One region of the Janthinobacterium sp. 64 genome, then DNA from elsewhere that is predicted to be linked to it. Evidence: predicted binding sites of a transcription regulator. Region 1 holds the regulator's gene; each other region holds the start of a gene.
What was found. The regulator LexA, encoded in region 1, represses DNA repair genes until DNA is damaged. The targets are predictions, from matches to a motif close to ACTGTATNNNNATACAGT.
Positions count from the first base shown of each region.

Region 2: CLU91_RS12955 (DNA topoisomerase IV subunit B) is a predicted target of LexA. The motif match lies at 2,203-2,220, and genes of this name have one in related genera.
Region 3: CLU91_RS08615 (PA0069 family radical SAM protein) is a predicted target of LexA. The motif match lies at 4,420-4,437, and genes of this name have one in related genera.

Region 1 covers NZ_PHUG01000001.1:2,183,929-2,190,949, forward strand. Annotated here, with positions in the region: gene CLU91_RS09565 (inorganic phosphate transporter) at 1-73, opposite strand, end outside; gene CLU91_RS09570 (DUF47 domain-containing protein) at 116-742, opposite strand; gene CLU91_RS09575 (replicative DNA helicase) at 836-2,221, opposite strand; gene rplI (50S ribosomal protein L9) at 2,357-2,812, opposite strand; gene rpsR (30S ribosomal protein S18) at 2,840-3,130, opposite strand; gene priB (primosomal replication protein N) at 3,156-3,455, opposite strand; gene rpsF (30S ribosomal protein S6) at 3,476-3,865, opposite strand; gene lexA (transcriptional repressor LexA) at 4,142-4,777, shown strand; gene CLU91_RS09605 (cystathionine gamma-synthase family protein) at 4,844-6,085, opposite strand; gene purF (amidophosphoribosyltransferase) at 6,192-7,021, opposite strand, start outside.
Region 2 covers NZ_PHUG01000001.1:2,937,960-2,944,980, forward strand. Annotated here, with positions in the region: gene kdpA (potassium-transporting ATPase subunit KdpA) at 1-1,747, opposite strand, end outside; gene kdpF (K(+)-transporting ATPase subunit F) at 1,747-1,836, opposite strand; gene CLU91_RS12955 (DNA topoisomerase IV subunit B) at 2,300-4,297, shown strand; gene CLU91_RS12960 (molecular chaperone HscC) at 4,297-6,006, shown strand; gene CLU91_RS12965 (J domain-containing protein) at 6,019-7,021, shown strand, end outside.
Region 3 covers NZ_PHUG01000001.1:1,947,444-1,954,464, forward strand. Annotated here, with positions in the region: gene CLU91_RS08595 (fumarylacetoacetate hydrolase family protein) at 1-853, opposite strand, end outside; gene CLU91_RS08600 (VOC family protein) at 902-1,435, opposite strand; gene CLU91_RS08605 (LysR family transcriptional regulator) at 1,562-2,530, shown strand; gene CLU91_RS08610 (gamma-glutamylcyclotransferase) at 2,559-3,218, shown strand; gene CLU91_RS08615 (PA0069 family radical SAM protein) at 3,215-4,357, opposite strand; gene CLU91_RS08620 (tRNA-uridine aminocarboxypropyltransferase) at 4,486-5,169, opposite strand; gene CLU91_RS08625 (methyl-accepting chemotaxis protein) at 5,253-7,010, opposite strand.

The DNA.
Region 1 (7,021 bases):
CGTTCATGAAGTCAAACAGCAGCGCGAGGGCGATCAACAGGCCTAGCACGTAGATGCTGATTTGTATGGTCATTGTAGTTTCTTTTCTGATTCTGGTTCAGGACAGGCCCAACGCTTACGCGTTTTCGACGATGATGCCTTCGATAATATTGGACACATCTTCGCAACGGTCGGTCACGGTTTCCAGAATTTCGTAGATCGCTTTCAGCTTGATCAGGTTGCGCACGTCCGGTTCGTCGCGGAACAGCTTGGACATGGCGGCGCGCATCACGTGGTCGGCGTCCGATTCCAGGCGGTCGATCTCTTCGCAGATGGCGACGATCTTGCGCGAGTTGTCCATGTTGTGCAGCATGGCGACGGCGTCGCGTACTTTTTCGGTACAGGCCAGCACCAGTTCGGCCAGGCGCTTGGCTTCCGGCGTGACGGCTTTCAGGTCGTACAGCGAGACGGTTTGCGCCGCATCTTCCAGCAGGTCGAGGATGTCGTCCTGGCGCGTGATCAGCTGATGGATGTCGTCGCGGTCGATCGGCGTGATGAAGGTCTTGTGCAGCATTTCCACGGTGGCGTAGGTGACTTTGTCCGCCTGTTTCTCGATGCTTTCGATCGCATGCACGCGGTTTTCCAGGTCATCGAAATTGGTCATCAGGCCGAGCATTTCTTTAGCGCCCTTGACGCACAGTTCCGCGTGCTGGTTAAACAATTCAAAAAACTTGCCCTCAGTGGGCATCAAGCGTCCAAACATGTCATTCTCCGTTAAGCATTGAGTCGTGTTATTTACTACAGAAAGCCGCCCCGTATGAGGGGGCGGCCAATGGAATATCAGTGCTGCTGAGTCTTAGTCGCCTTGGTAAAGCGCCAGGCCACCACTGTAATTGCCAAATTTGGTGTACTGCCCCATGAAGGTGAGGCGGATGCTGCCGATCGGACCGTTACGTTGTTTACCGATGATGATTTCGGCCGTCCCCTTGTCTGGCGAGTCGGGGTTATACACCTCGTCACGGTAAATGAACAGGATCACGTCGGCATCCTGCTCAATAGCGCCCGATTCGCGCAAGTCCGACATCACGGGACGCTTGTTCGGGCGTTGCTCCAGCGAGCGGTTCAGCTGCGACAACGCGATCACGGGGCAACCGAGTTCTTTCGCCAGGCCTTTCAAGCCCCGTGAAATCTCGGAAATTTCCGTGGCGCGGTTGTCGCCCGGGCTATTGGCCGACATCAGCTGCAAGTAATCGACGATGATCAGGCCCAGCTTGCCGCATTGACGCGACAAACGGCGCGAGCGGGCGCGCAATTCGATCGAATTCAAGGCCGGCGTTTCATCGATGTACAACTGCGCGTCGTTCATCTTTTGAATCGCGTTGGTCAGGCGCGGCCAGTCTTCGTCGTTCAGGCGGCCCGTGCGCAGACGGTGCTGGTCGAGCTGTCCCACGGAACCGAGCATACGCATGGCCAGCTGGGCGCCGCCCATCTCCATCGAGAACACGGCCACGGGCAAGCCGCTGTCGATGGCCACGTTTTCACCGATGTTGACGGAAAACGCCGTCTTGCCCATCGAAGGACGGCCGGCTACGATCACCAGGTCGCCCGGCTGCAGACCGGAGGTCATGCGGTCGAGGTCGATGAAACCGGTGGGCACGCCCGTGATTTCACTCTGGTTGTCGCGGCTGTACAGCTCGTCGATGCGCTCGACCACCTGCGTCAGCAGGGGCTGGATGGCGGTCCAGCCCTGGGCGCCGCGCGCGCCTTCTTCGGCGATGGCGAAAATCTTCGATTCGGCCTCGTCAAGCATCTGCTTGACTTCCTTGCCTTGCGGGCTGAAGGCCGTGCCGGAGATATCGTCGGCGACGGTGATGAGCTTGCGCAGCACGCCGCGGTCGCGCACGATCTCGGCATAACGCCGGATGTTCGCGGCCGATGGCGTGTTTTGCGCCATGGCGTTCAGGTAAGCGAGTCCGCCCACATCATCGGCCTTGCCGAGCTGGGTCAGGGTTTCAAAAACAGTAATGACATCGGCCGGCCTGGAGCCGTTAATCATCTTGACGATTTGCTCGAAGATGATGCGATGGTCATAGCGATAGAAATCCTCCGCATGCATGAAGTCGGCGATGCGGTCATACGCTGCATTGTCGCGCAACAGACCACCGATGACGGATTGTTCTGCTTCGATCGAATGCGGCGGAATACGGAGGGAATCCAGTTGCGGATCAGAGGGGGCGTTCATGGCGCGAATTATACCCGCTTCGGCGTGCTGGCAAAAATAAAGGGCTGAAAATGAGCGAAAAAAAGGCCACAAAAAAGCCGGGCGAACCCGGCTTTTCATCGTGCGGCAATGCTTGCGGGCCAGGCCCGCAGACAATTACGCGTTCGCGTCTGGTACGACAGCGATAACAACTTCCACGACCACGTCGGTGTGCAGAGCAACCGAAACGTTGTGCTCGCCAACGATCTTCAGCGGGCCGGTAGGCATGCGGATTTGTGCTTTTTCAACAGCAAAACCTTGCTTGGTCAGCGCTTCAGCGATGTCGAAGTTGGTGACGGAACCGAACAGACGGCCATCAACACCAGCTTTTTGAGCAACTTGAACGGTCAGGCCGCTCAGTTTTTCGCCCTGGGCTTGCGATGCGGCCAGTTTGGCGGCAGCAGCTTTTTCCAGTTCGGCGCGCTTGACTTCGAATTCAGCCACAGCGGTTGCCGTGGCACGACGTGCCAGGCGTTGCGGGATCAGGAAGTTACGTGCGTAACCGTCTTTGACTTTGACGACTTCGCCGAGGTTACCGACGTTAACAACTTTTTCTAACAGAATGATTTGCATAGTTCTTCTCCAGGAATATCTGACCGATTAAGCGTGGTGCAGATCGGTGTATGGCAGCAGCGCGAGGAAGCGAGCGCGCTTGATTGCGGTGTCGACTTGGCGCTGGTAGTGCGCTTTGGTACCGGTCAGGCGTGCTGGCATGATCTTGCCGTTTTCCTGGACGAAGTCTTTCAGCGTGTCGACGTCTTTGTAGTCGACTTGCTCAACGTGCGCTGCGGTGAAGCGGCAGAACTTCTTACGTTTGAACAAAGGGTTTTGCTGTTTGCGTTTTTCTTTAAGCTTGAGCTTATTTTTGTCGAACTTTTTACCGAATGCCATGTCAGGCTCCTGTATCTAAAATGCGCTAGTCAGAATTGACTGCACTAAAATCAATGATGTGAAACACCAAACTCTTGCTGTTGCGGCTCTTCCTGGCCAGGAAACCCGTGAACTGATACACCCCGCCCAAGCTTGCCTGGCTGAACCGGCCTGAAATTTCGCCAGCGGCTAGCGCGGCAACATCAAACTCGGTCAAACGGGCAATCCCTGCTTCCATCTGCTGCGAACTGTGTTGCAATACTGCATTCACAATCGGCAACCCTGCCGGGGTATAGCGCAATATTTCGCGCTCGGCAATGATGGCGGTAACTTGTAGCTGGTTCAGCGCACGATCCTGGTCAAGAATTAAGCGGCGGCTGCGGCAGGAGCGGCTGCTGGTGCTTCGGTGCGGTGGCTTTTGGCCGCGTCTTCGCGTTGTACCGATTTCATCATCGGCGAAGGAGCTGTTTCAGCTTTCTTCATTTTAACGGTCAGGTGACGCAACACGGCATCATTGAATTTGAATGCTGTTTCCAACTCGACCAGGGTCTCGTTGTCGCATTCGATGTTCAGGCAGATGTAGTGTGCTTTAGGCAGCTTTTGGATCGAGTAAGCCATTTGACGGCGGCCCCAATCTTCCACGCGGTGAACCGAACCGCCGCGGGTGGTTACGCTGGCTTTGTAGCGTTCGATCATCGCGGGCACTTGCTCGCTTTGGTCCGGATGGACGATAAAGACTATTTCATAATGACGCATGCAAACTCCTTCAGGTCGGATTGATAATCGCCCACCCCGGCGTCAAGACGGGTGTGGGAAGGTCAGCCGAAGATTATAACCGCCTTTTGCAAACGTTTCAATCATTCCTTCAACAAGCGGCCCGCGCACGGGGCAGGCCAGGCGTTTTTTCCTGCCCATTCCAGTATTTCGCACGAAATTCGCGCAAATAGCGGAAATCCCCTTGCATAGTGGGCGATACTGTACAAAAATACAGACTGTTCATATAGACAGCATTTTAGTATGCACCCACCGCTCATGATCAAGCTGACAGCACGACAAGAACAAATCCTGAACCTGATCAAGGACGCGATTGAAAACACGGGTTTTCCACCCACCCGTGCCGAAATCGCCAATGAACTGGGTTTCAAATCGGCCAATGCGGCCGAAGAGCATTTGCAGGCCCTGGCCCGCAAGGGCGCGATCGAGATTTCGCCCGGCACTTCGCGCGGCATCCGCCTGATCGGTGCGGCCGCTGAAGCGCCGGCATCGAAGGTGCCGGCAGCACTGCTGATGTCGCTGCCCCTGATCGGCCGGGTGGCGGCAGGCTCGCCCATCCTGGCACAGGAAAACCTGGAAGCGAGCTACAACGTGGACCCGGCCCTGTTCTCGGCCAAGCCCGACTTCCTGCTGAAGGTGCGCGGCTGGTCCATGCGCGACGCCGGCATCATGGATGGCGACTTGTTGGCCGTGAAAAAGGTCGACAGCGCCAAGAATGGCCAGATCGTCGTGGCCCGCATCGGCGACGAAGTCACCGTCAAGCGCTACAAAAAAACGGGTTCCGTCATCGAACTGCTGCCGGAAAACCCCGACTTCAAGGTGATCACCGTGTCGCCGGAAGACGAGTTTGCGTTGGAAGGTTTGGCGGTGGGACTGATGCGCAGCTGGCATTAATCAAGTACATGCAAAAAGGGCCGCAACAGCATGACTGTTGCGGCCCTTTTTTATTGTCCAGGCGTTTTATACATCCAGGGCGCTACGGAAATCCTCGAGCAAATCGGCCTCATCCTCAATACCCACCGACACGCGGATCAAGGACTCGGCAATGCCCATGCTGGCGCGGCGCTCGGCGCCCATCTCATAAAAGATCGTGTGCGCGACGGGAATGACGAGGGTGCGCGTGTCACCAAGGTTGCTCGCTGGAATGGCCAGATTCAGGCGATTGAGGAAATCGAAGCAGTCGATACCGTCTTTTAATTCAAAGCTGAACAGCGAGCCATAGCTGCGGAACAAGTCCGTCGCCAGCGCGTGCTGCGGGTGCACTGGCAAACCCGGGTAGTGCACGGCCGCTACACGCGGGTCGGCGGCAAGCATGGTGGCCAGCGCCAGGGCGTTCGAGCAGGTGCGGTCCATGCGCAAGGCCATGGTTTCCGCGCCGACGGCGATATGGTGCGCCGCTTCCGGGCCCAGCGATGCGCCGAAATCGCGCAAGGCCTTGGCGCGGATTTGCGCGATGCCCCACTGCGCCGGCGCCGCCTTTTTGTAGTTTTCAAAGATGTTCGGGTACTGCGTCCAGTCGAACACGCCCGTATCCGTCAAGCTGCCGCCCAGCGCATTGCCGTGGCCGCCGATGGATTTCGTCAGCGCATTGACCACCAGGCCCGCACCCACCGCTTTCGGGCGGAACAGGTACGGCGTGGTCATCGTGTTGTCGACGATGTACAGGATGCCCTTCTCGCGGCACAGGTCGCCGATTTTCTTCAGGTCGGCGATCTGCGTGCGCGGGTTGGCGATGGTTTCCACAAACACGATGCGCGTGGCCGGCGTGATGGCGGCCGCCACGTTGGCGACATCGGTGGCGTCGACGAACGTCACGGCGATGCCCTGCCCCGTCACCGTTTGCCACAGGCTGTTGGTGTTGCCAAACAAAAAGGCCGACGACACCACATGGTCGCCCGCACGCAGCAGCGATTGCACCACGGCGCCGATGGCGCCCATGCCGGTGGCGAAACACAAGGTGGACACGCCGTCTTCCATCTGGTTGACCTTGTCTTCCAGCGCGGACACCGTCGGGTTACCCTGGCGGCCGTAGCGGAAACCCGGCTCCTTGCCCTGGAACACGGAAGCGAGCTGGCGCGCGTCGGCATAACCGAAGGCAACGGAAGTATGCACGGGCTTGTGCAGCGAGCCGTGCTCGATGCCCTTGCGGCGGTCGTTATGCAGGATGGTGGTGGTAAAGCCGTAGGTTTTTTTGGTGGTCATGGTGGAAGTTCCGGAGTTCGATTTGCCGCGTAACCCAAGGCAAATGCCGGGGTCAGACCTGAAGGTCCGACCCCGAAAAAAAGCCCGGCATCGGCCGGGCAGGTACTTATGCTTCCGTTGTTGCCAGGTTCAGGTTCAGCTGGGAACGCGGCGTATCTTCGGGCGCTGCCGCCTTCGGATGGTGGCGCGCATATTCCAGGCGGTCCAGATACTCCTGCGACACGTCGCCCGTCACGTACACGCCATCGAAGCACGACGCCTCGAAGTTGGTGAGCGCCGGGTTGACGTCGGCGATCGCCTGCTTCAGCGCGCCGATATCCTGGTACACCAGGTAATCGGCCGTGATTTCGCGGCACACTTCTTCCGTCGTGCGGCCATAGGCGATCAGCTCATCGCGCGTCGGCATGTCGATGCCGTACACGTTCGGGTAAATCACCGGTGGCGCGGCCGAGGCGAAGATGACTTTCGTCGCGCCCGCTTCGCGCGCCATCTGCACGATTTCACGGCTGGTGGTGCCGCGCACGATGGAATCGTCGACCAGCAGCACGACTTTATCCTTGAATTCGGACGGGATCGCGTTGAGCTTCTGGCGCACGGATTTCTTGCGCGCCGCCTGGCCCGGCATGATGAAGGTGCGGCCGATGTAGCGGTTCTTGATGAAGCCTTCGCGGTATTCCAGGTTCAGCGCCAGTGCCAGCTGGATGGCGGCCGGACGCGAGGAATCGGGAATCGGCATGACCACGTCGATATGCACGTCAGGCAATTCGGCACGGATCTTTTCAGCCAGGTATTCACCCATTTTCAGGCGCGTGGCGTACACCGAGGCGCCGTCGATGACGGAGTCGGGACGGGCCAGGTAGACGAATTCGAACACGCAGGGGTTCAGGCTGGCATTGTCGGCGCACTGGGCGCTGTGCAATTTCTTGTCGGCATCGA
Region 2 (7,021 bases), 750 kb from region 1:
AATTCAATACGCCAACCAGCACGACGACGCCGATCAGCAAGCCGATGAACATGGGGCCGTGCGTGGGCATGGTGCCGGCGTTGGCCGACAGGCGCTGCTTAGCCGCCAGCGAACCGGCCACCGCCAGCACGGGCACGATCACGCCGAAGCGGCCGAACCACATGGCGATCGCCAGCATCACGTTGTAGAACGGCGTGTTGGCGGACAGGCCGGCAAACGCGCTGCCGTTGTTGTTGGCCGCCGACGTGAAGGCATACAGGATCTCCGAGAAGCCGTGCGCGCCCGGATTGGCCACGCCGATCTTGCCCGGTTCGACCATCACGGCAATCGCCGTACCCGTCAATACCAGCGCTGGCGTAATCAGGATGGCCAGCGACACCATCTTCATTTCATAGGCCTGGATTTTCTTGCCCAGGTATTCAGGCGTGCGGCCTATCATCAGGCCGGCGATGAAGACGGCCAGGATCGCAAACATCAGCATGCCGTACAGGCCCGTGCCCACGCCGCCGAAGATCACTTCGCCGAATTGCATCAGCAGCAGCGGCACCATGCCGCCCAGCGGCATGTAGGAGTCGTGCATGGAATTGACGGCGCCGCACGATGCCCCCGTCGTCACCGCTGCGAACAGGGTCGAGGAGCTGATGCCGAAGCGCGTTTCCTTGCCTTCCATATTGCCGCCCGATTGCAGGCTGCTGGCCTGTTGGTCCACGCCCAAGGCTTGCAAGGCGGGATTGGCTTGCTGCTCGGCGCTCATCACGCCGACCGTCATGACGACGAAGATCAGGCTCATCGCGGCCAGCACTGCCCAGCCCTGGCGCAGGTCGCCCACCATGCGGCCAAAGGTGAAGCACAGGCCGGCGGGAATGATGAAAATGGCCAGCATCTGCAGAAAGTTCGACAGCACGGTCGGGTTTTCATACGGGTGCGAGGAATTGGCATTGAAGAAGCCGCCGCCATTCGTGCCCAGCAGCTTGATCGATTCCTGCGACGCGACGGGGCCCATGGCGATCGTCTGCGTGGTCGCCACTTGCGCTTCCATCACGGGTTTACCGCCCGTATCGAGCACGGGCTGGCCGTCGGCCGTCAGCTTCGGCGTTTCATACGCCACGTGGTCGAGCAGGGTCACTTCCTTGTAAGCGGAAAAATTCTGGATCATGCCTTCGCCCATGAAGACGACGGACAGGGCCAGGGAGAGCGGCAGCAGGATGTACAGGGTCGAGCGCACCAGGTCGACCCAGAAATTGCCGATCGATTTGCCCGAGCGCGAGGCGAAGCCGCGCACCAGCGCGAAGATCACGGCGATGCCGGTGGCCGCCGAGAAGAAGTTCTGGCATGCCATGCCCAGCATCTGGGTCAAATAGCTCATGGTCTGTTCGCCGCCGTAGCCCTGCCAGTTGGTATTGGCGACGAAGCTGACGGTGGTATTGAACGAGGAATCGGGGCTGACGGCGCCCAGGCCCTGTGGATTCAACGGTAAAAAACCCTGCAGGCGCTGCAAGCCGTAGACGAAGACGGCGCCCACGGTGTTAAACACGATCAGGGCGATGGCATAGCTTTTCCAGCCCATGGCCTTGTCGGCAGGCAGGCCGGACCAGCGGTACAGCAGGTTTTCCAGCTTTTGCAGCCAGCCCAGGCCGCGCACGGGGCCGTCGCCGGCCACCTTGGCCATGTACAGGCCCAGCGGATAGCCGGCGGCCAGCAGCACTGCCAGGAAGGCCACCAGCAGCAATATCGATTGCGTCGTCATCACAGTTCCTCCGCCTTCAGCAGCGCCACCAGCAGGTACACGAGCAGGCCAGCCGAGACCACGGCGCCCAGCACATAAAACGCGTTCATTTGACGCTCCCTAATTTGTCGCAGGCGACGGCAAAGCCGGCCGCCACAACGAAAAAAACGGCAATCAAGCCGAGATACACGAGATCCATTCCCACCCTCATTCAGGTTTGTTTTGATAGTGAGCAGATTAGCCAAAAGGGTCTAAAAAATTCGTAAAGACTGGGGAGGTGCTTGTAAACAAGATGTAAAAACGGCGGCTTTGCCGCATAAAATCCATCACAATTGGCGTAAAACCACGCCTGAGGCGCACTGTTGTTGCCCTGGAGTAGCGCTATTGCTCGCTGGACAAGATAGAATGCGCGAGCGTCCGCACAAGGACGCCTAGCCTGCCGCACTGCCCTCTGCCAGTGACGCTGGACGGAATATACTGTATATTTATACAGTTATCGCCGCCGTTGTCACTGCGCACCGCAGTGCCCCGGCCTGGCGTTCCAACCACTGTCTTTACTTAGCTTGAACACGTATGGCCACTAAAAAACCAGCATCCGACTACAGCGAATCATCCATCCGTGTCCTGAAAGGACTGGAACCCGTCAAGCAGCGCCCGGGGATGTACACCCGCACTGAAAATCCGCTGCACATCATTCAGGAAGTGATCGACAATGCCTCCGACGAGGCGCTGGGCGGTCATTGCACGCATATCGCCGTCACGCAAAATACGGATGGCAGCATCACCGTCGAAGACAATGGCCGCGGCATTCCCGTCGGCATCCACCCTGAAGAAGGCGTGCCGACGGTGGAAATCGTGTTTACACGGCTGCACGCGGGCGGCAAGTTCGACAAGGGTTCGGGCGGCGCCTACGCGTTCTCGGGCGGCTTGCACGGCGTCGGCGTGTCCGTCACCAATGCGCTGTCGACGCGCCTGGAAATCACCGTCTGGCGCAAGGAAAGCGACGGCAACGGCCTGCATCACATGGTGTTTGCGAATGGCGACGTGATCGAGCCCTTGACTTCGCGCCCTGCCCCGCGCGACGGCAAGAAGTCGGGCACGCGCGTCACGGCCTGGCCTGACGCGAAATATTTTGATTCGCCCAACATCTCGCAAACGGAGCTGCAGCGCCTGCTGCGCTCGAAAGCCGTGCTGCTGCCGGGCGTCACCGTCACCCTCACCAACGCGAAAACGGGCGACACGCAAACGTGGCAGTACGCGGAAGGCTTGCGCGGCTACCTGACCGAAACGCTGGCGCAGGTATCGAATGGCGAAACCCTGATTCCCCTGTTCGAAGGCGCGCAGTACGCTGGCCCGGACTCGGAAGGCTTTGCCGAAGGCGAAGGCGCGGCCTGGGTGGTGGCATGGACGGAAGAAGGCGCCATCGTGCGCGAATCGTACGTCAACCTGATTCCCACCTCGAATGGCGGCACGCACGAATCGGGCTTGCGCGACGGCCTGTTCGGCGCCGTGAAAAACTTCGTCGAAATGCACTCGCTGCTGCCCAAAGGCGTCAAATTGCTGCCCGAAGACGTATTCGCGCGCGCCTCGTTCGTGCTGTCGGCGAAAGTGCTGGACCCGCAATTCCAGGGCCAGATCAAGGAACGCCTGAACTCGCGCGACGCCGTGCGCCTCGTCTCGACCTTCACCAAGCCGCCGCTGGAACTGTGGCTGAACCAGCACGTCGATTACGGCAAGAAGCTGGCCGACCTGGTGATCAAGCAGGCGCAGTCGCGCCAGCGTTCGCTGCAAAAAGTGGAAAAGAAAAAATCCTCGGGCGTGGCCGTGTTGCCCGGCAAGCTGACCGACTGCGAATCGTCGGACATCGCGCGCAATGAACTGTTCCTCGTCGAGGGCGACTCGGCGGGCGGTTCGGCCAAGATGGGCCGCGACAAGGAATTCCAGGCGATCCTGCCCCTGCGCGGCAAGGTCTTGAACTCGTGGGAAACGGACCGCGACCGCCTGTTTGCCAATAACGAAATCCACGATATTGCGGTCGCCATCGGCGTCGATCCGCACAGCGTGGGCGACTCGCCCGACCTGTCCGGCCTGCGCTACGGCAAGATCTGCATCCTGTCCGACGCGGACGTGGACGGCTCGCACATCCAGGTACTGCTGCTGACCTTGTTCTTCAAGCACTTCCCCGTCCTGATCAACAAGGGCCACATCTGCATCGCCCGCCCGCCGTTGTACCGCGTGGACGCGCCGGCGCGCGGCAAGAAGCCGATGCAGAAGATCTACGCGCTCGACGACGGCGAACTGGTGGCCATCGAAGACAAGCTGCGCAAGGAAGGCGTGAAACAGGGCGCCTGGTCGATCTCGCGCTTCAAGGGTCTGGGCGAAATGAACGCCGAGCAGCTGTGGGAAACGACGATGAACCCGGACACGCGCCGCCTGCTGCCCGTCACGCTCGGTGAAGTCGACCACATGGCCTCGGCCTCGCGCTTCAATATGTTGATGGGCAAGGGCGAAGCGGCCGGACGCCGCGCCTGGATCGAAGAACACGGCAATGAGGCGGAGGCGGATATCTGATGATCATCGGCATCGACCTTGGAACCACCAACAGCCTGGTCGCCATCTGGCGCGACGGCAAGGCTTCCATCATCCCGAATGCGCTCGGTGAACACCTGACGCCGTCGTGCGTGAGCATCGATGACGACGGCACCGTGCTGGTGGGCCGCGCCGCGCGCGAGCGCCTGCAGACGCACCCGCAGCTGACGGCGGCCGTCTTCAAGCGCTACATGGGCAGCGAAAAGAAGATCACCCTCGGCACGCAGCAGTTCCGCCCGGAAGAGCTGTCGTCGATGGTGCTGCGCGCGCTGAAGGAAGATGCCGAAGCCTTCCTCGGCCACAAGGTCGAGGAAGCCATCATCACCGTGCCCGCGTATTTCAGCGATGCGCAGCGCAAGGCCACGCGCATCGCCGGCCAGCTGGCGGGCTTGCGCGTGGAGCGCCTGCTCAACGAGCCGACGGCCGCCGCGCTGGCCTACGGCATCCGCGACAAGGAACAGGAAAGCAAATTTCTCGTCTTCGACCTGGGCGGCGGCACGTTCGACGTGTCGATCCTCGAACTGTTCGAAGGCGTGATGGAAGTGCGCGCCTCGGCCGGAGACAATTTTCTGGGCGGCGAAGACTTCGTCACCGTGCTGGTCGACGCTTTCATGGAAGGCTGCGGCTTGCGCGACGCCGTCGGCAGCCGCCTGCTCGACCCGCGCCAGCAACAGCTGCTGCGCGATGAAGCCGAGCGCGTCAAGCGTTTGCTGTCGGAGCAGCCGTCCGTGCGCATGGCCACGCGCTACCAGGACAGGGAATACAGCTGGGAGATCGGCGAAGACAAACTGGCGCAGCTGTGCGAGCCCCTGCTGGCCCGCTTGCGCCTGCCCGTGGAACGGGCGCTGCGCGACGCCACCATCCGCGCCGCGGAATTGAATGAAGTGGTGCTGGCCGGCGGCGCCACGCGCATGCCGCTGGTGCGCAAACTCGTCTCGCGCATGTTCGGCCGCTTCCCCGCCATCCACCTGGACCCGGACGAAGCCGTGGCGCTGGGCGCCGCCGTGCAGGCGGGCCTGAAGATGCGCGACGCGGCCCTGGACGAAGTGGTCATGACGGACGTGGCGCCGTATTCGCTGGGCATTTCGATCTCGCGCCAGATCGGCGCGAACCAGTATGAAGGCGGGCATTACCTGCCCATCATCGAGCGCAATTCCGTGGTGCCCGTCTCGCGCACGGAAAACATCACCACCATCCACGACAACCAGAAGGAAATCAACGTGGCGATCTTCCAGGGCGAGTCGCGCCTGGTGGCCGACAATGTTTTCCTTGGCAAGATCAGCTTCCCGATCCCCGCGAAAAAGGCGGGCGAGATCGGCATCGACGTGCGCTTCACCTACGACGTCAGCGGCGTGCTGGAAGCGGAAGTGACGGTGCTGGCCACGCAGGAACGCCACAAGATGATCATCAGCGATAACGCTGGCGTGATGACGCCGGAGCAGATCGAGCAGCGCTTTGCGGAACTGGCCGACCTGAAGATCCACCCGCGCGAACAGATGGAAAACCGCACCCTGGTCACGCGCGCCGACCGCCTGTACGAACAGTCGCTGGGCGACGTGCGCCAGTACCTGGCGGCGCACACGGCCAACTTCCAGGCCGCGCTGGAAACGCAGGACCCGAACACCATCCGCAAGGCACGCCAGGCGCTCGACGAGGTGTTGCGCCAGGTCGAGAGCGAGAGTTTCCTGTAGATGGACGGCGGCATGCACAACGGACAGCGCAGCCTGTGGGCCATCCTCGGCACGGAGCCGACCGGCGACGAGCGCGCCCTCAAGCGCGCGTATGCGAAGCGCCTGAAGGTGACGCGTCCCGAAGACGATCCGGCCGCCTTCCAGGAGCTGCGCGAAGCGTATGAGTACGCGCTGCGCCATGCGCACCTGTTTGCCAAGGAGCTGCCGGAAGCGCAAGCGGCCGAGGCCGAAGCGGCAGCGATGGCAGCGCCGCCCATGGAGCCGGCCGAGCTGTGGGGCGTCGTCGACCAACCCGCGCAGGAAGCGCAGGAGCCGCCTGCGGAACTGTGGGGCGTCATAGCCCAGGAGCCCGCAGCACCGCCGGAACTATGGGGCGTGGTCGCCATCGATCCCGTCCAGGAAGGCGCCAGCCTGTGGCAGGCATTCCTGGAACAGTCGCGGCGCCGCGACGCGGCCGCCCTGCTGGCCGGCTTCCTCGAACGCGAAGAATTGCTCAACCTCGACGTGCGCGAGGAATTCGAGCTGTGCGCGCTGCGCTACTGCGCCAGCGCCGGCTATGACCTGTCGCTGCGCCATGCCTTGTTCGAGCAGCTGGGCTGGGACCGCGACTTTTCCTACCTGGCGCGCAGCCATGGGGACCTGGTGCGCAGCGCCGTGCAGCGCTACCGGGCCGACCGCTCGTTCGCGCATTTCAGCGACAACCGCGACAGCTACCCGGGCCTCGATTGCATCATGTCGCAGCAGCCGCCATCGGCCTATGCGCGCCAGATGCTGGACAAAAAATTCAACCTGCAGCTGCGCGAGCTGCTGCAGACGATACGCTGGCAGCATGGCGAAATGCTGGCCTATAAACTCGATACGGATCTGTTCGAGCAATGGGAACAGGCGGTTTTTTCGCGCCGCTATTTCAAGCAAACGGCCTTCGCATCGGCGGGCCTGGGCTTCGTGCTGCACATCATCCTCTCCAGCCTGTTCAAGGTCGCCGACATCAGCCTCGGTGACATGGGCGCGTATG
Region 3 (7,021 bases), 240 kb from region 1:
AGCCCACGCCGCCATTTTCGATGCTGGAACCGAACAGGTTGCCCTGCTTGTTCGACACGGTGCCGGAGCCAACGATGCTGCCGGCGCCCAGTTCGCGCGTCCTGGCCGCATGGGCGACGAGCTGGGCAAAATTGAAGGTCATGTCTTCGCCCGCATTCGGCTTGCCGAAAGGCTTGTCGTTCAGGTCCACCAGCAGCGGCAAATGCAGCTTGCTGTCGGCCCAGTGGCCTTCAAGTTCATCGGGCGTGACGGCGACGGGCGAAAACGCGCTGGCCGCCTTCGACTGGAAGAAACCGAAACCCTTGGCCAGCTCGCCCGGAATCAGGTTGCGCAGAGATACATCGTTGACCAACATCACCAGGCGAATCGCTTGCGCCGCGTCGTCCACGCTGGCGCCCATGGCCACGTCGCCCGTAATCACCGCCACTTCCGCTTCCAGGTCGATGCCCCACTCTTCCGACAGGGCGAAGATCGGGTCGCGCGGGCCGATGAAACTGTCCGAGCCGCCCTGGTACATCAGCGGGTCCGTGTAGAACGAGGCCGGCACTTCCGCGTTGCGCGCCTTGCGCACCAGTTCCACATGGTTGATGTAGGCGGAACCGTCGGCCCACTGGTAGGCGCGCGGTAGCGGCGAGTGGCACAGCTTGGCATCAAACGGCTGCGCATCCGGCGCCTGGCCCGCGTTCAGGTCGGCGTAAGCCTGCTCCAGTTTCGGCGCCACGGCGTCCCAGTTGTCGAGTGCCGCCTGCAGGGTGGGAGCGATGGCGGCCACGCGCTGGTACTGGCGCAGGTCGCGGCTGACGAGGATCAGGGCGCCGTCGCGGCTGCCGTTTTTCAGGGTTGCGAATTTCATGGTGTTCCTTGTCCGGTGTGTGTTTCAGAGAGTGTTGGTGCGGGACGCTCAGGCGTCGGCCGGCGCGTGCATCCAGGCGGCGTGCTTGGGCGCGCGGCGCGTCTGCGACCATTCTTCCAGCATTTCCCATTTGACGGCGTCCAGTTTGGCCATCATCTCGGGCGTGCCCACGTTGGCCGCCAGTTCCAGGCGGTGGCCGTTCGGGTCGAAGAAGTAAATCGACTGGAAGATGGCGTGGTTGACGGGGCCCAGCACCTCGATGCCAGCGGCTACCAGGCGCTCCTTGGCCGCCAGCAATTCCTCCATGCTGCCCACTTCCAGCGCCAGGTGCTGCACCCAGGCCGGGGTATTGCGGTCGCGGTCCATCGGCGGCTGCGTCGGCAATTCAAAAAAGGCCAGCACATTGCCCTGGCCCGCGTCGAGGAAGACGTGCATGTACGGGTCCGGCGCCTTGGTCGACGGCACCAGGTCTTCGGCGATGGCGAGGACGAAATTCATGTTCAAATGCTTGACGTACCACTCGACGGTTTTCTTCGCGTCGATGCAGCGGTAGGCGACGTGGTGGATTTGCTTGATTTTCATGTGCTTGTCTCCAATGGATGGCGCCCGAGGCGCAATGGCTGGCCTGTTTTTCAGCTTTTCACCATTAGAATCGAGTTACAGCTATCATACAAACAATTTTTAACCATTGATTTATCGGATTATCTTATGAGTCCCAGCCTGCGACAGATGCGCGCCTTCGTGGCCCTGGCCAAGACCGGCAGTTTTACCCTGGCCGCCGAATACCTGCACGTGACGCAATCGGCCTTGAGCGGCTTGATCAAGGAACTCGAAAGCGTGCTGGGCGTGCGCGTGGTCGAGCGCAGCACGCGCAAGACGCAGCTGTCGGAAATCGGCCGCGAACTGTATCCGCTGTTTGAAAAGATGATCGAGGACCTCGACGGCGCCATGGCCGGCATCGCCCAGCGCAAGGCGCTGAAAACGGGCATGGTGCGCATCGCCGCGCCGCAGATGATGGCGTGCACCCTGCTGCCGGAAGTGATTGCCGCCTACCGCCAGGCGCACCCGGAGGTGCAGCTGCGTCTGGTCGACTGCCCCGTGGAGAATGTGTCGGCGCGCGTCTTCAGCGGCGAAGTCGATTTCGGTATCGGCCCCGAACGCGACCCGACGGCGGAAATTGCCGCGCAAGTGCTGTTCGAAATGCCCTTCGTGCTGGTCTTCCCCGAGCAGCACCCGCTGCAGCAGAAAGAGCGCGTCACCTGGGCCGACGTGGGCGACTACCCGTTCATCTCGCTGCAGGGCCAGTTCACGGAACGCCTGCTGCGCGACATGCACGGCAGCTTCCGCGAGCTGTCGCTCAATCCCTACAACGAGGTGACCTTCATGACGACGGCGCTGGCCATGGTCAGCGCCAACCTGGGCATCACGGTCTGCCTGCCGTACGCGGAACCGATGGTCAAGCTATACAAATTGCACATGCGCGCCCTGCACGAGCCGGAACTGACGCGGCGCTTTTTCGTCTACACGAAGACGGGGCGTTCGCTGTCGCCGGCCGCCGAAAGCTTCATGGCCTTCCTGTTCCAGTTCGTCGAGACGCACGAGTGGAACGTGGGAGCGGGCGGCCCCGCTGCCCGCGACGCGCTGCCGGCCGGCGGCCCCGCTGGCGCCGCTTTATAATAGGGTACCGCCCCTTGCCGCCAACGCCATGACCCAGCCTGACCAGCACGCCCTGTCCGCCACCGACGCCGCCACCATCGCCATCAACCAGCGCATGAACAAATTCGACGGCCATGCACAGGTCTGGCTGTTCGGCTACGGCTCGCTGATCTACAAGGCGGACTTCCCCTATATTGAACGGCGCCCCGCCAGCATCGCCGGCTGGACGCGGCGCTTCTGGCAAGGCTCGCACGATCATCGGGGCACGCCGATGGCGCCGGGCCGGGTCGCCACCATCGTGCCGCAGGCGGGCGCCGTGTGCGACGGCATGGCTTATCTGATCACGCCCGAAGTCTTCGCCCACCTCGACCACCGCGAAAAGAACGGCTATTTGCGCCTGGCCACCGACATCACCTTCGACGATGGCGGCAAGGTCGAAGGCCTGGTGTACATCGCCAACGAGGAAAACGCCGCCTTCCTCGGCGCCGCGCCGGAACTCGATATCGCGCGCCAGATCGCCCGATCAAACGGCCCCAGCGGCCCGAACAGCGAATACCTGCTGCACCTGGCCAGCGCCCTGCGCGAACTGGGCAAGAGCGATCCGCATGTCTTTGCCATCGAGCAACATCTGGCGCAGTTCCAGACAGCTGCCCGGGACAGCGCCGCAACGTCCCCCTGCGGCATCAGCGCTGGCGCTGCTTTAACTTAAAACAAATCCAGCTGCCCCGCATTGCCCCCTTTTGCCGAGTTCCCCAGCGGCGGCACCACCAGCGGGCGGCGGAACTGCGTGCAATCGAGCTGTTTGAAGCGGCCACCCTTGCCGTGCAGCCCCAGCCGGTCCACGGCTTTTTCAAAGCGCTGGCGGATGAGGTCGGCCCACACGCCTTCGCCCCGCATGCGCGTGCCGAACGCGCTGTCGTAATCCTTGCCGCCGCGCATTTCACGCACGCGATTCATCACGCGCTGGGCCCGCTCCGGGAAGTGCGCTTCCAGCCATTGCTGGAACAGGGGGCTCACTTCCCACGGCAGGCGCAGCACCACGTAATGGGCGTGGATGGCGCCCGCGTCGCGCACGGCTTCGAGCAGCTGCTCGATTTCCGGCTCCGTCACAAAGGGAATGATGGGCGCGATGCTCACGCCCACGGGGATGCCCGCCTCCGTCAGGGTGCGGATGGTGCGCAGGCGCCGCGCCGGGGCGGCCGCGCGCGGTTCCAGCGTGCGCGCGATGGCCGGGTCGAGCGTGGTGACGGTCACGGCCACGGCTGCCAGGCGCTTGGCCGCCATGGGTGCCAGAATGTCGATGTCGCGTTCGATCAGCGACGATTTCGTGATCAGCGCCACGGGATGCTCGCACTCGTGCAACACTTCCAGCACGCGCCGCGTCAGTTGCCGTTCGCGTTCGCACGGCTGATACGCATCGGTATTGACGCCCACGGCGATCGGCTCGGGCACATAGGACGGCTTGGCCAGTTCGCGCCGCAACAGTTCGGGGGCATTCACCTTGGCATAGATGCGGCTTTCGAAGTCCAGGCCCGGTGACAGGCCCAGATAGCTGTGCGTGGGACGGGCAAAGCAGTAAATGCAGCCATGTTCGCAGCCGCGATATGGATTCAGCGACACATTGAAGGGCAAATCGGGCGAAGCATTGCGCGTGAGGATGGTGCGCGCCTGCTCATCGCTGACCTGCGTTTTCCAGGTCGGCGCCGCTTCCTCCCCATCTGCCGCATCCAGGCCGCCCACGCTCCAGCCATCATCGAAACCGGCGCGGGCGTGCACTTCGTAGCGCCCCTGCAGGTTCGACACGGCACCGCGCCCCTTGTGGGCTTTCAGCGATTGCGGCGGCAACATGGCTTGCCCGGCGTAGCTGTCATCGTGCTCTGGAATGATTGCTTTCATGAACGGCCCCATCAACTGTATATACGTACAGTATACTATGCCGCCGTCCGGCCAATATCAAGGGCTGCCATGGTGCCATTTCAAGCTTTTTCACTATGCGGCATGACATAACTCAACTGCTGTGCGACAAAGCCATCAAATGCCGTGATCAGGGGAACGAAGCGGGACGCGTCCTGCTCCAACTGCATCAGGGCATAGCAGGTCGCTTCCAGTGTCGATAACTGGTCCGGCGCGTGTGCCTTGCGGATCAGGTAATGGGAAGCGGGCGTGTCGCGCAGTGGCAGGCGCGGCAGCTGTTGCAACAGGGGATTCAGGTACAGCATCTTGCGGCTCTTGCGCCAGGTGGCGTCCAGCACCACCAGCCGCAATAGGGAGGGATCGAGCAAGATGGCGGAGTCGAGCGCGGGCGGCGGCGCAATGCCCAGCGAACGGTCGCCCGGCGTATCCGGGTATAGCAGCACGTTGTGCTTGTCGGCCAGCACTGCGGCGAGCGTATCGGGGGCAAACTGCTCGCCCGTCAGCATGCGGCTGTTGGGCAGGCTCAGGTGCAGCAAGCGGGCGCTGCCCTTGGCGTTGTGGACTTCCAGCGGATGCTGCAGGATCAGCACTTCCACCGCGTGGGCAACGGGGGCGATCCAGCGGCAGATGCAGCTGGATGCGGCACGCAGGCAGGCAGGGCAGCGCGCGCGTTTGGCGGGTTCAGCCAAGGAGGACGATGCAGCGGAAGAGCTAGGGGTAAGGCTGGAGGTACGGCGGGTGGTCATGGCGGAGCGCGTTCGCGGCTGTCTTCAAGCCGCGATTGTAGCGCCCGCGCCATGCCATGGGGAATCTGCGCTTAAAACTGCGCTTAAAACTCTTCCCATTCGTCGGCGCCCGATGCCACCGGTGCCTTCGGCGCGCGTGCGCGCACAGCTTCCGCTGGCGCCGCCGTGCCCGGCGTGGGCGTGGGCGTGGTCACGGCAGGCGCCGGTGGGCGTCGCTTGGCAGGCTGAAGGGCGGGACGCATGGCAACTGGTGCACGCGCCGTCATGGACGGAGCGGCACTGGCGGCAGCATATTGTTGCGTTGCATCGAGCTTGAACACGCCCACGACCTCGGCCAGCTTGGCCGCCTGTTCCTGCATGGATTCGGCCGCTGCGGCAGCCTCTTCCACCAGGGCCGCATTTTGCTGCGTCACCTGGTCCATCTGGCCGATGGCCTGGTTGACTTGCTCGATGCCGGCGCGCTGTTCATCGCTGGCATCGGTGATCTCGTTCATGATCTGCGTCACGTGGCTGATACTTTGCACGATTTCGTCCATGGTGCGACCCGCCTTGTCCACCAGTTGCGAACCGGCCTCGACCTTTTGCACGGAATCGTCGATCAAACCCTTGATTTCCTTGGCCGCCGCGCTGGAGCGCTGCGCCAGGTTGCGCACCTCGGAGGCCACCACGGCAAAACCGCGGCCCTGCTCGCCGGCCCTGGCCGCTTCCACGGCCGCGTTCAGGGCCAGGATATTCGTCTGGAAGGCGATGGCGTCGATGACACTGATGATGTCGACAATCTTGCGCGAGGAATCGTTGATCGAGCCCATGGTGCTGACCACTTCCGACACCACCACGCCGCCCTTGCTGGCGATCTGCGAGGCGTCGATGGCCAGTTGATTCGCGCTGCGCGCATTGTCGGCATTGCGTTTCACGGTCGAGGTCAGCTCTTCCATCGAAGACGCCGTCTCTTCCAGCGAGCTGGCCTGCTCTTCCGTGCGCGATGACAAGTCCAGGTTGCCGGCGGCAATTTCGCTCGACGCCGTGCTGATCGATTCGGTGCCGACGCGCACCTGGCCGACGATACTGACCAGTTTATCGTTCATGTTTTTCAGCGCATGCATCAGCTGCCCCGTTTCATCGCGGCTGTCCACCACGATATGGCTGGTCAGGTCGCCGGCGGAAACGGCTTGCGCCACCTCGACGGCGCGCGTGATGGGACGCGTGATCGAGCGCGTGATCCAGTAGGCGCAGGCGATGCCCAGCAAGATGGCAACCGCGCCCAGCGAGATCAGCAGCAAACGGCCGTTTTCGTAGCGCGCACGGATTTGCGCGGCCGCGTCATCGAGCAATCTGGCTTCCAGCACGGCCAGCTTTTTCAGCGACGCCAGGTAAATGTCGCGCTTGACGGCCATGTCGCCTTCGTACAGGCGCTTGCCCAGTTCCAGGTCGCCCGCGTTCTTGGCTTTGAACACGTTCTTGCGCACTTCCGTGTAAGCCTTGCGCGTGCTCAGCACTTCCTGGTACAGCGCTTGCTCTTCGGCGTTCAGCTCGCTTTTCCCGATGTCGTTCTGGATTTCCGTGGCGCGTGCGGACGAGACCGCCATTTCCTGTTCAAACTGCTTCTGGTGTTCGGGATCGCTCACTTTCCATGCGGCCGCCGTGCGCGCCGCGTTCACCTCGATGACCTTGGTCCACTCACCGATCAGGCGTTCATTGCGCACCTTGACGTTGACGAGCGCATCGGTTTCCTTGCTGGCGCTTTGCATCTGCGCGATGCCCACCACGGTGAGGGTCGTCAACAGCAGCAGGACGGCGGCAAAAGCGCCGCCGAGGCGTACGCCGATTTTGAGGTTTTTCATTACGTGATTCC